Regions from separate parts of the Frankia alni ACN14a genome, predicted to be linked through region 2. Evidence: riboswitches for the same ligand, from Rfam matches in the RefSeq annotation. Region 2 holds a riboswitch; each other region holds the start of a gene.
The links. Region 2 has a riboswitch for cyclic di-AMP ahead of FRAAL_RS02805 (C40 family peptidase). Riboswitches for the same ligand answer to the same signal wherever they lie in the genome.
Positions count from the first base shown of each region.

Region 1: linked by a shared signal. The riboswitch ahead of FRAAL_RS21490 (peptidoglycan-binding protein) and the one ahead of FRAAL_RS02805 (C40 family peptidase) in region 2 are both predicted to bind cyclic di-AMP.
Region 3: linked by a shared signal. The riboswitch ahead of FRAAL_RS28405 (transglycosylase family protein) and the one ahead of FRAAL_RS02805 (C40 family peptidase) in region 2 are both predicted to bind cyclic di-AMP.
Region 4: linked by a shared signal. The riboswitch ahead of FRAAL_RS29060 (transglycosylase family protein) and the one ahead of FRAAL_RS02805 (C40 family peptidase) in region 2 are both predicted to bind cyclic di-AMP.

Region 1 is NC_008278.1:5,335,642-5,338,843, forward strand. It holds gene FRAAL_RS21485 (AfsR/SARP family transcriptional regulator) at 1-88, opposite strand, end outside; gene FRAAL_RS21490 (peptidoglycan-binding protein) at 686-1,426, opposite strand; cyclic di-AMP (ydaO/yuaA leader) riboswitch at 1,891-2,042, opposite strand; gene FRAAL_RS21495 (alpha/beta hydrolase) at 2,684-3,202, opposite strand, start outside.
Region 2 is NC_008278.1:704,687-707,888, forward strand. It holds gene FRAAL_RS02805 (C40 family peptidase) at 604-1,713, opposite strand; cyclic di-AMP (ydaO/yuaA leader) riboswitch at 1,719-1,896, opposite strand; gene FRAAL_RS02810 (hypothetical protein) at 2,253-2,636, opposite strand; gene corA (magnesium/cobalt transporter CorA) at 3,053-3,202, opposite strand, start outside.
Region 3 is NC_008278.1:7,085,895-7,089,096, reverse strand. It holds gene FRAAL_RS28410 (hypothetical protein) at 1-704, shown strand, start outside; gene FRAAL_RS28405 (transglycosylase family protein) at 907-1,287, opposite strand; cyclic di-AMP (ydaO/yuaA leader) riboswitch at 1,290-1,465, opposite strand; gene FRAAL_RS28400 (peptide deformylase) at 1,962-3,202, opposite strand, start outside.
Region 4 is NC_008278.1:7,255,035-7,258,236, forward strand. It holds gene FRAAL_RS29055 (transglycosylase family protein) at 1-671, shown strand, start outside; cyclic di-AMP (ydaO/yuaA leader) riboswitch at 1,136-1,337, shown strand; gene FRAAL_RS29060 (transglycosylase family protein) at 1,340-2,062, shown strand; gene FRAAL_RS29065 (DUF3151 domain-containing protein) at 2,169-2,606, shown strand; gene FRAAL_RS29070 (adenylosuccinate synthase) at 2,680-3,202, shown strand, end outside.

The DNA.
Region 1 (3,202 bases), 2.9 Mb from region 2:
GCAGCAGAGCGCGCTTCTTGCGCTGGTCGATACGGACGCGCTCGCCCGGCCCGCGCCAGACCTCAAGCGGGCCCAGCACCGCGAACACGACACCTACCTCGGGCCCGCGCGCCGCCACTGCGGGGCCGGACCACCGGGAGCCGTGACCTGGTTCGCCGGGAGTCCGGACGCCGGGGCGGGCGATCGGGCCCGCAACGGTTCCGAGCTCGTCGACCATGATGATCCTCGTCGGTTCGGAGATCCTCGCTGATCGGCCCCCGTTGCACACCCTCGCCCGGGGACCGGCGGCCCCGTCCGGGCCGGTGCGAGCAATACCCCGTCCGACCGGCGGATAGTCCTCTCACCCGGCGATATGCGTCCTCCCGGTGGGTCTGTGTCCCCGCCCGCGCGCGTCCTGCGCCAGGATGCAACCCACGGCGGGTAGGCGTCCCGCGAGGGAGGCGTTCAACCCAGCGATGGGTTCCCACGGCGGGATGGGCGCCGAGCGACGTGGATGGCGCCGGCGGGATGAGTCCCTCCGGCGGGATGAGTCCCTCCGGCGGGATGAGTCCCTCCGGCGGGATCGGTTCCTCCGGCGGGATCGGTTCCTCGGCGAGACGCCACGGCGCCCGGCTGCCGCACATGCCAGCGCCGCCGGATGAGGCTGGGAGCGTCACCCGGCGGCGCCACGACGCCCTGCGACCCGTCAGATACCGAGGCTGGCGCGGGTCTGGGGCCCGACCACGCCATCCACGAGCAGACCATGCTTGAGCTGGTAGTCCTTGACCATGTGGTTCGTCTGGTAGCCGAACTGGCCGTCGACCTGGATCGGGTAACCGAGGTTGGCCAGCTTCTGCTGAATCTGCTGGACGTCCTGCCGGTAGCCGATGCCGGAGGCGAGCGAGGGATACGCGGTCGGGAACGCCGGCGCAGGCGCTGCGGGTGCGGTGTAGGAGACGGTGCGGACGCTGATGCCGCCCGAGACTGCGGCCGCCGCGGCCTGGCCACGACCCAGGAACCGGCTGTACATGCCGCGGGTGTACGCGCTCCAGGCCGTGATGCCCTGGCTGTCGCAGACTCGCTTCGCCGCCCAGGCGTTGGTGGCGGGGTCGTAGAGGTTGCGGCTGCCCACCCAACCGGCGTGTGCGCGCATGTTGATCTGCCAGAGTCCGCGCGAGTCCTCACCGACCGTGGCGTGGGCGAAGGTGTTACCGCCGGACTCGCCGAGCGCAACCGCCACCCAGGTGGACAGCGGAACGCCGCGGCAGCCGGCGAGGCCCGCATTCGCCGCCGCACTGGCGATCGTCACGTCCGAGACGGTGCCGGTGGCGGCGCTCGCCGGGCTCGCGGTGACAAGCATGCTGGCTCCGGCACCGATCACGCCGGCGGCGGCGATGACGGCGCCGCGATGCCGGGTGGAACGCTTCCGATGCTTTCCCTTAGCCATTCTTTGACATCTCATTTCGGTGTCGTCGAACATGGGTGTGGAATCGGTGGTGACTTCCGCTCGATGGAGGGGAGCGGTTCTCACTCATCAGATAAGGGCAGCACGGACTATCTGATTTCGAAACAGCACCCGACCAACAGATGAAGGGAAAAGGCGGGAGCGAGCTTCGAGATTGGTGAGAGATCCGGCCCGATCAGCGCGACGGCCGCGTCACGCCTGGCCACCCGCTACAGGCGGTCCGGGGATCGCGGCCGCCCGCCGACGGCGACCCGTGCGGTCCGTCAGGTGGGCCGGTGATGTCGTGCGCGCAGGTCCGGCCGGCGAGCGCCGGCGTTGGCACGTTCTCGCGACTGAATCAGGGCGAGAACGGCGCCCGTCGTGGCGAGGGCGCGTCGCAGAAAGCGCAGGTCGCCAGGGCGGTCATCGAGACCGCGGCCGAGCGTTCCCGGTACACAGGCAACGTCGAATCCTTCCCGTACGCCTGCGAGGTTAGCTGTCGGGTTCGGGCCGGGAAGCCCGGTCGTCTCCGTGGAGGCGACTTAACCCCGAGGGCGGCCGTGACGGGGCCGCCCGGAGGAACCTGGTTCCCCCGCTTCTGCCCAAGCTGTCTTGGAGGGACCCCGGACCGTGGGCAGAACTCGGCGTCGGCCCGGAGCAACTAGTGCCCGGCAACCGTAGCGAACTACGTACCGTAGTGACAAGTACTAGTTCTGCCCGAATTTCGGCGCGCGCCTGTCACCGTGCGTGCATAGTGCTGCGAGACCGCAACACTGGGACATCAACCGAACCTTCGGACGTCGAGAAGGATCACGGGATGTCGGGCGTACGCCCCGGTTTGCCCGGGGTCCACGGTGAGACCCGATCGACGGGGGAGGCTCGGACCGCGGATCGGAAGAACCACACGCGGCGCCAACCCCGCCGGGCGGGGGCGCATCGCGGTGGCAGCGCTGGAACACGCGACGCCGGGCCGACAGCGCCGGATGCGGGGCTCACGGCGGCGGGCAACGAAGTACGACACGACGTCGGCGTGCGGAAACGGCAGCCCGCGAGGGGACTGGAGGTCTCCGGGCGACGAGGAGACTCCGAGTCGCAGGGGCGAGGAGACTCCGAGGGTCGCCAGGCGAGGAGACTCCGAGAGTCGCAGGGCGACGAGGAGACTCCGAGAGTCGCCCAGCGTCGAGGGACTGAGGGCCCGCCGGGCGACGAGGGAACCAGCGCGTCGCGCCCGGCGAGTAGGAGCCGCGGGGTGCGATGTGGTCAGGCTGGCGAGGCGGAGCGCGGCACAGGGGTGAGCCGCCGCGTTCGCAGGCTCTCCAGGAAGAGCAGGATGTGCGCGCCGGCGGCGCGGCGGCCCGGGCCGCGCAACACGCCCCGGCCACCGGGCAGGGAGGCGAGCCGGGCGCCCCGGGCGGTCCGCGTCGCCATGCGAACGAGCGGAAACGGAGTCACCCGGTCGTCCTCGCCATGCAGCAGCAGGATGGGCAGGTCCGGAAGCGACCGTGGGATCGGCTGGTCCGGAGGCTCGCCGGCGACCGCGCGGTGCAGCAGCGGCAGGTCCACCAGGATGAGCGCGTCCGGGCGAACGGCGGGCGACGCGGCGCCGACCAGCGCACGCAGGGCGCCGCTGTCGGAACCGAGCAGAACGAACGGCAGTCCCGGTTCGCGCGCCTCCCCAAGGGCGAGGACGCTGTCCCTCCCATGGTCGAGAAACGTCACCTGGTAGCCGTCGAGTGCCAGCCGAAAGGCCAGGTTCTCGAAGATTTCTGCGGATTCCCC
Region 2 (3,202 bases):
CTCCCGCTGCGGATGGGGGGGGAATCCGAGGGAAGGCCGGCGGGGTCGGGGGCCTTCCGGCCGGACGGACGTCAGATGGGGGGGAGATCTGACGTCCGTCCGGCCGGAAGGAGGCGTTGCCCGGCTGGCACGGAAGCGAGGTCGGGTCGTGGTGCCGCGGGCGATGGCAGGGCCCGCGTACTGGAGCTGGTCCCGGCTCGGCCAGGACTACGACGCCGCCCGGCTTCGGCGGGCGCGCGGACCGGGTGCAGGTGGTCCGGCGGTGTCTCGGCGTCGGTGGTGTCTCGGCGTCAACGGAGTCTCGGCGTCGGCCGCGTCGTGGAACAGCGTCCGGGGCAGCCGCGATGATGACCCGGACGGTTCGGCGATGCGCACCTTCCGCCTGCCGGGGGGAGCAGGCCCGGCGGGGCGGGCACGACGGTGTACGGACGCGCGGTGAACCGAGGCCTGACCGGCGATCTGACCGCACGCGCGACCGGAGGGGGAGGCCGCGTCGCGATCGGCTCGGGGCTGGACGGGCTTCGTCGCACTTCCAGCCGGACGAGGTGACCACCGCAGGGCCGGCGCCGCACCGCAGGGCACCGTGCGCTGGCGTGAACGCTCTTAGACGCGTCCGACGTAGTAGGAGGTGGTGTAGATCGACTGGAGCTTCACGACGCTGCCCGTGTGCGGGGCGACCCACATCTTGCCGTCGCCGGCGTAGATGCCGACGTGGTAGATGTCTCCGGGCGAGCCGAGGAAGATCAGGTCGCCGGGCTGCTTGTTGTACTGCGACACCCGGGTGGTGGCGGCAAACTGGGCGTCCGTGGTCCGCGGCAGGCTCTTGCCGAGCTGCTTGAAGACGTACTGGACGAGCCCGGAGCAGTCGAACGAGCTCGGGCCGTCGGCGCCGTAGACGTACGGCTTGCCCGCCTGCAGGGAGGCCAGGTAGACGGCCTTCGCGCCGATCGAGCTGGACGGCACCGGCACGGACACCTGGGGGGAACCGACGGAGACGCCGCCGGAGAGGCTGCCCAGGCGGGCCGAGACACCGGCGAGCGGGGCCCGCTGCGGGCGCACGTTCAGGGTCGCGTCGTTGACCGAGTGGGCGGACTGCAGGGCGTCGGTGCCATCGAAGATCGCCGTGACGTTCGTCGTGGTGAGCACCCGCGCCGTGTAGGACGCGTAGCCCTGCGCGTTCGTCTGGAGGTGCTTGAAGGTGGCCCACCCGGTGGGGAGCTTCACCTGCACCTTGACGAGCTGGTTCGCCAGCGGCTCGTGGGTGGCCTCGTTGTACAGCGAGAAGCCGATGTCGACCGGCTCGTCCGCGTTCACGGTCACGTCGGGGTTCGTCACCCGCAGGCCGACCTGGACCTTGCCGGCCAGGGGCGGGGCGTCGAGCCCGTTCGCCGCACCGAGAGTGAGTCCCGAGGAGCTGTGCTCGCTGACCGCCGCCGCGGCGATGCTGCCACCCAGGGCGGCACGCGAGCCGATCTGCGCGGCGAGGGTGATCGGGGCGGTGTTCGGCGACTCTTCCAACGCCGTGTCGGCGTGGACGTCGGTGGCGCAGCCGGCCAGGGCCACTCCGGAGACAGCGACAGTCCCGGTGGTCATCGCGGCGAAGGCACGAGCACGGGCCCGGCTACGGGCGACCGGCGGCACGGTCTGGGCGCGGTGACGGCCGCGACCGGCGACGCGCGAATCTTCGTCGAGCTGCACGCTTTGCGCGGACAACGGTGTATTCCTTCCCGTACGCCTGCGAAGTGAGCTGTCGGGTTCGGGCTGGGCTGCCCGGTCCGAGGCGTGGCCTTCACGCACATCGGACTTGACCCCGAGACCAGCACCGCGGGTCGGTGCCGGCCGATGGAGGTGGGTCCCCCGCTCCTGCCCCAGATGACGACTCGGAGGGGACACCGTGGCCGGGGGCAGGATTCGGCGTTCGGCCCGGTGTTGTCGTGACGTCGGCGTGAGACTAGTCCACTTTGACGGGGTGGGTAAACACTAGTCCTTCCCAACTACAGCGAGTGTGCACCGAAGTGCCCCTGGACGGGACGCTCGGTCCGGCCCGTGCCGGCGGCCGCCACGGCCGCCCGATCGGCCAGGGAAACCGGGTATGGCCTGGGGTTCCGCCCTCGTCGAGAGGGTCGGTACGGACGGCTCGTGCGACGCCGACAAAGGCCCGGGCCCACCCCGGTCACTTCGGTCGAGCACCACGTACTCACGTCAGGTAGTCGAGCGGGCGGGGGTACCGGTATCCCCGGTCGGCCGCGGGCTCATCGGGCCCGGCCGCGCCGGGTCAGGAATCCGGCCGCGTCGAGCACCTGGAGTTCGACGGCGAGCTCGTGCACCTCGCGGGGCAGGGAACGGTGGTGGGCCAGGGCGGCCACGGCGGCGCGGGCATGGTCGGCGAGCTCGTCCAGGGCGTGCTGGCGCTGGCGCATGCGGGCCCGCTCCTCCTGGATCGTGCGAACGGTGTCCTCCTGCCAGCGCCGGGTCCGGATGAGGTGCTCGCTGGCGTCGGCGGCCTGGCGCTCGGCGTCCTCGAGCCGGTTCAGCAGCGCGTCGAGGGCTTCGAGTCGCCCGGCGAGCTCGGCGATCAGGTCGCCCCGCTCGGGCAGGATGGCGGTCTCTCGCCGCTGGGGGTCAGACGAGGGCATGTACTCCCCTGACGGGTGGGGGATCGGGGAACCGCTCCGAGCGGTGGGCACGAGACCCGGTTGCTCCGACACGGTTGGTAACGGTAACCGACGGGGAGGGCCGGGTGTAACCCATCGTACGGATACGTCACGGCAGTCAACTGATAGCGAAAATGAGCTATGGACCGGCTACCCTTGCCAGGTTTTCGAGTGCATAGCACGCCCTGTGTTGTTTGTGGACTCTTTCGCCCGATTCGGGGCCCCCTGTCGCCCAACGGATCGGCGTCGTCGGGGTAGGAGTGGCCGGCCGCCCCGTTCGGGTCGTCCTGACGGCCAGGGCGCGACGGCCGGCCGGGCGCCGGCCGACCCCGCAACTTCTGTGACGTTGAGTAGCGGCAGGGCTGGTGGCGGGGGAAACGCGGCGGCCGTCGGCGGCGTCAGAGCCAGCCGTTGCGTTTGAACGCCCGGTACAGAAACAGGCAGGCCGTCGCCATCACGGCGAGAACCGTTGGGTAACCCCAGGTCTGGCGCAGTTCGGGCATGTGCTCGAAGTTCATTCCGTAGATTCCGGCCAGTGCCGTGGGAAC
Region 3 (3,202 bases), 1.1 Mb from region 2:
CGGTGAGCCTGCTGACCAACCCACGGGACCCGTTCGCGCTGTCCCACCTGCTCATGCAGCTCTACTACCTGTGGATCATGCAGATCTGCCTGGTCATGGTCGGTCCGTTGCTGTGGAGCACGGCCGATGTCCGCGCCTGGGCCAGTCACTGCGAGCGAGAACTGGTCCGACGCGCCGAGAACCGGGACCGGGTGCGCGAGCGTCGCAGCGTGCTGCTGCGGGCCGTCGAACGGGACGTGGCGCCGTTGCTGGCCGGCGTCGCGGCGGGCCGGCTCGATCCGCAGGCCGACGCCGTGCGCTCGGAATGTGCCCGGCGGGCGGTCGCCGTGCGGCGGCTGCTGTTCGACGACGACGCCGTGCACAGCGCGCTCGGGGAGGCCATCGATGCCGCCGAACGGCACGGCACGGTCGTGTCCAGCCAGATCTCCGGTGGTCTCGACCAGCTTCCCGCCTCGGTGCGCGGCGAGTTCGTCGAGCAGGTGCACCATGCGCTGCGGGTGATGCCGAGCCGCCGGGTCCTGCTCACCGTCACTGCGCAGGCACGTACGGCCAGCCTGTTTCTGTCGTGTTCCTGGCCGGCGGGCCAGTTGCCGCCGGCGCCGTCGGGTCGGGCCATCGACATGATCGTCGACGTCGACGACGGGCAGCTCTGCATGGAGCTGCGCTGGCCGCCCGCGAAGGTGCCGCTCGGGCGGCGGCCATAGCTGGTGGCCGGTAGCTGGTGGCTGGTGCCTGGTTCGGGTGGTGACGGAGCCCCGCCCCCGCTCGGGGGACGGGGCTCCTGACCCGTGCTGGGTCGCGTCGCCTCGCGCCGGCCACGGCTCACGATCTGTCGAGCACGATCCGATCGATCATGTGCGGATCAGAGTCGGCCGAGTGCGGATGTCGGCGCGGTGTGTCGGGGCCTCAGATCCGGTGACCCCAGCAGGGCTTCGACGCGTACCAGGGGCTGGTGCCGGCCTGCGCGTAGAGCTGCCGCGCGCGCTGCCACTGCTCCCCGACGCTGGCGTTCTGGGGCAGACCACGGCCGCCCAGACCGTGCCAGGTGCTGGGCAGGAACTGGAACAGGCCGCCAGCTCCGATGGAGTTGACCGCGTGCGGGTTACCGCCGGATTCGCAGGGGATCACGGCGCGCAGGAAGTGGTCGGCGTTGGTCCCCGCGCTGGCCGGCTGGGACAGCGCGAGGCCGCCGCCGACGGAGGCGGCGAGAGTGGTGGCGATGACTGCGGCCCGGGTGCCGAGCTTGATCCGGTTGAGGCCCCGACCGAGCGAACGAGCGTTGGACATTGAGTTGCCCTTCCCCACGCCTGCGAGGTGAGCTGTCGGGTTCGGGCTGGGAATGCCCGGCCGCGGTTCTCGGCTTCACCCCTAGGACGCCCGACTTCGGCGCCCGGAATTGGTTCCCCCGTCCCTGCCGCAGGTTTGATTCTCATCGGGTGGGGGCAGGGTTCGGCGTGCCACCCGACGTCTGCCATCAGTTGACGGCATGGCGACGAACATAGCTGAGCGTGACCCCGGGAAATCAAGGGTACGTGACGATAGCCACAGTGCGTTCTATCGTCTTTGAATGATCTCGGTTCTGCGGTTTCGCGCCCGCGTGCGCGCCCGATTCTAACGGCCTTCGTGGCCCCGCGGAATGCCTGGATTGCGGTTGGTCGGCCACGCTGACCACAAACCCTTCGCGGTCCGTGGCCGGTTCTCTCCCGGGCGTGGCCGGGGGCGTTCTCTACCCGCGTCGGCGCAGCCGTTAACGGAGTCGAGAAAAATTCCACCGCCGCCCTCGCGCGGAGCGGCTCTTCCGCGCTTTTCCGAACTATACGGCACGCCGCGAGTAGTCCTGTCGAAAGGGGATGTGTCGGTCGGGCGGCCCGGTGATGTCGGTGACCGGGGCTCGGCCGGACGGCGCGGTCGGGCGGCGCGGTCGGACGGGGCGAGACCGACCGGTCGGGTGGTGGCGGAGCTCAGGGGTTGTAGGTCCAGGACGAGCCGGTGCCGCGGTACTGCTCGACCGGGATGGGGACGACCCCGGGGCGCATCCGGTCGGTGTAGAGGCGCCCGTGCAGGTGATCGATCTCGTGGGCGACCAGGCGGGCGAGGCCCTGCCGGTACACCGTGATGTGGCGGCGGCCCGAGGTGTCGGTGTGCTCCACGTGCAGCTCCAGGGACCGCGGGACGATGCCGCGGACGTCGAAGAAGCTCAGGCACCCCTCGTACTGCTCGTCGCTCTCGGGGACGGACTCGATGACGCGCGGGTTGAGCAGGGTGAGGATGTCGCCGTCCGCGGACCGCACGATGGCCGCCGCTCGGTTGATCCCGATCTGGGGCGCGGCGATGCCCATCCCCTTCCCGAACGTGTGCAGAGCGGACACCCGCTCCATGGCCGAGGAGAGCTCGGCGACGACGCGGCGGGCGTCCTCGGCCTCGACGGGCAGCTCGAACGACCGAGCCGGCTGGTGCAGGGAGGGATCGCCGACCTGGACGATGCCCGCCGCGGCCATCTGCCCGCTGGGCCGGGCCACGGTTCGGTCGGCGGGATCCCGGCTCGACGCGACCGCCCGGAAGTTCCATTCCAGGCGATATCTGGCGTGCAGCGGAGGATTGTTCGTGGACCAGGTGAAAACGCGCCTCTTGGCATCATCCGTGCGGGCGATCGCCGTGCGGAACGGGAAGGCGTCCGCGGTCATCGACGTCTCCATGCCCCAGACCACGGGATCGACCTCGGCGGGGAAGTCCAGCACGACCGACAGGAAGCTGGTCGGTACCCGGACGGCCCGCTGGAACCACGGGCCCCACTTCTCCTCGCCGACCCGGTAGCTGTACTCGATCCAGGCTGATTCGCCCGGGTAGAGGGGGAATCGGCCACGATTGTTCTCGAACAGCAGCCAGACCTCCTTCAGCGCATCCCAGTCGGTCTTGACCTGCCAGGACATGCGCTCGTCGCCGCAGTGCGCGCTGAGCTGCAGTTCCTCCCAGCGCAGCGGATTGCTGCGGTAGAGCCGGGCGGCGCGTTCCTGATCTCCGGGAAAGCGGTCGACGGAGATGCGCATCAGGTAGCGGGTCACCGGTTCGACGCCGGTGTTGAGCACGAGCCGGCGCTGATGGGCGACGTACATGCCGTCCTCGTACCGCAGCTCGGCGCGATCCTCCTCGACGACGAGCCCACCCGGGTCCGGGCCGGCCCGGGTACCTCGGGAGGCCCCGA
Region 4 (3,202 bases), 950 kb from region 2:
CACGTACCAGTGGCCGACAATGGAGCGCCGGCACCCGCATCCGGGCGCGGGCCCTCATGGTTGCTCCGGTTCTCGCGGCGGCGGTCGGCGGCACTCTTGCCGTCAGCCAGCCGGCCGAGGCGGCCAGCACCTGGGCGGGTCTGCGGCAGTGCGAGTCCGGCGGTGATTACACGACCAACACCGGAAACGGCTACTACGGCGCCTTCCAGTTCTCGGCCAGCACCTGGCACAGTCTCGGCTACTCCGGTCTGCCACACGAGGCGGCCCCGGCGGTCCAGGACGAGGCCGCCCTCCGCCTCGCCCAGCGCTCCGGCTTCGGCCAGTGGCCGGTCTGCGGTCGCGGCATGGGCGCCGACCAGCTCGCGGGCGGCTCGTCGGCCAGCGGCGCGGCGCAGGCGTCGCGCTCGGCGACGCGGGCCCCGCTGACCGCTCGTCCCGCCGCCTCCACCACCCCGAACTTCACCCGCAACCTCACGGCCGCGCTGGTCGGGCAGGACCGGGCCGACGTGCGCGCCTGGCAGACCCGGATGAGCCAGCTCGGCTACCCGATCGCGGTGGACGGCCACTTCGGGCCACGTTCGGCCGCCGCCGCCCGCTCCTTCCAGGGAAGCCACGGTCTGGCCGTCGACGGCATCGTCGGCCCGGCGACCTGGCACGCCACCTTCGGCTGAGCGCCGCATCACGCGCGGTAGCCATCCGGCCGATCGCCGCGCCGCCGAACGGCACCGTCCGCACGTAGTCCATCCGGCCCGGGACGCGGGGACGCGCGTCACGCCACCCGGACGACCTTCCCACCCCGGTGACACCGGCCAGGGGAGCTCACCGACTCGCCCCGACCGGCCCGCCCGGACGCCCGGACGATCTCCGCTGCGCGCTCCGAAACGGGCCGGTCGGCCACCAACTCCGCACCGGGCGCCGACGTCCGTCGTGGTGGTACCCCACGACGCCGGCGGCACACCCCGCCACCCGATCGGGCGGCACCGTCGGGCTCCGCCGTTCGCGCGTCCCAACCTGGTTACTCCGAACCACCCCGGTTTGCGCCCCCTGAACCGTTCTCGCTAGAGTGCCGATCACTCGCCACCCGGCGAGGTCGCTCGGACGGACGCCGAGTCCTGCCCGACGTGCGAGCGGCTGGTCCTAGTACGCACCGCAACGGGCAGGAGTGGGGGACCCACCATCCGGGCGTCTCTGACGCCCTTGGGGTTAAGCAGGCTCGTCCCAGCCATCCGGTGTGGGGAGAACGTTTCCCACGCAGTACCGACGGCCAGGGGCGGACCGGCCGGGCCATCCCAGCCCGCACCCGACAGCTCACCCCGCAGGCGATCGGGATTGGACTGACATGCCGTCAGGACGGCGTGGTGGTAGACATCGGGCCCCGCAGGCCCACTCGACCGCGGGTCGCATCCTTCGCACCACCGGCGCGGTGACGGCCATCGTCGGCAGCGGGCTCGCGGTCAGCACGGTCGCCGCGGCCCCGGCCGGCGCCGCGACCGCCGACGACTTCGCCAAGCTCCGCCAGTGCGAGTCCGGCGGGAACTACGCCACCAACACGGGCAACGGCTTCTCCGGCGGTTACCAGTTCGACGACCAGACCTGGCACGGCCTCGGCTACTCCGGCCGGCCTTACCAGGCCTCCCCCGCCACCCAGGACGAGGCCGCCGCCAAGCTCTACAACGCGCGGGGATGGCAGCCCTGGCCGTCCTGCTCGCGCAAGATGGGCCTGACGAACAACGGCCCGGCCGCGGTCGGCTCCGGTGACGTCATCGAGCAGGCCCTCGCCCCCGCCGAGCCGCCGATGACACTGGATCGCGCTCGCCAGGAGATGGGTGACAACTCCTACAAGGGCACCGTCCTCAACGCCGGTTACGGCAACGACGTCCGCCCGGACGCGTTCGTCTGGCAGGCCGCGATGCGCAACAAGAGCTTCCTGCTCACCGTCGACGGAAAGTTCGGTCCGCAGTCGCAGGGCATCGCCGCCCTCTACGGCTACCTGACCCGGGTCAGCGACGGCCAGCCCGGCGCCGTCGGCCAGAACCTGTGGAACGTCACCGTCCGGTCGTGACCCGCCGCGGCTGCGCACCACCCGCACACGGCCGGTCACCTCACCCGCACGGCAGGTCGCACCACCCGCACGGCAGGTCGCCACAGCCGTGCGGCAGGATGCATCCATGACGACGCCGTCCGACCCGGGCCGCAACCTGCTCTCGGGCCCGCCGCCGACGCTGCTGCCCTCCGACGCCATCGCCACCGACGCGCTGGCCGCGGGGGAGTCGCCGGCGGCCGTGGCCGCCGCCTCGCCCGCGCTCAGTGCCCCGTGGGCCGCCCTCGCCGAACTCGCGCTGGCCGGCGACCGGCCCGTCGAGGCGTACGCCTACGCCCGCACCGGCTACCACCGCGGACTTGACGCGCTGCGCCGCGCCGGCTGGCGGGGCACCGGGCCGGTTCCCTGGTCGCACGAGCCGAACCGCGGTTTCCTGCGTTCCCTGGCCGCGCTCGGACGCGCCGCGGCGGCCATCGGGGAGACCGAAGAGGCCACCCGCTGTCAGAACTTCCTCACCGACAGCGATCCCGCCGCCGCACGGGAACTCGGCTTCGACGGATCGTGAGTCCTCGGCGCCGGTTGGTCGCGGCATCGGCCGACCGGCCACGCGCGAGTGCCATCCCTAGTAACCTCGCCCGGTGCCCGCTCTCGTCCTCATCGGCGCCCAGTGGGGCGACGAGGGAAAAGGAAAGGCGACCGACCTTCTGGGCGGCGCCGTCGACTACGTCGTCCGGTACCAGGGCGGCAACAACGCTGGCCACACGGTGGTCATCGGGGAGGAGCGCTACGCCCTCCACCTGATCCCCAGCGGCATCCTGCGGGCCGACTGCGTGCCGGTGATCGGCAACGGGGTTGTGATCGACCCCGGTGTCCTGCTCACCGAGATGGACGGGCTCGCCGCCCGGGGCATCGACGTCTCGCGCCTGCTGATCAGCGCGAACGCCCATCTGATCATGCCGCATCACCGGGCGCTGGACCGGGTGACCGAGCGCTACCTGGGCAAGGCCCGGATCGGCACCACCGGCCGCGGCATCGGCCCGACCTACGGCGACAAGGTCGCCCGCACCGGCATCCGGGTCCAGGACCTGCTCGACCCGGGCATCTTCCGCAAGAAGCTCGAACTCGCGCTGCGGGAGAAGAACCAGGTCCTGGCGAAGGTCT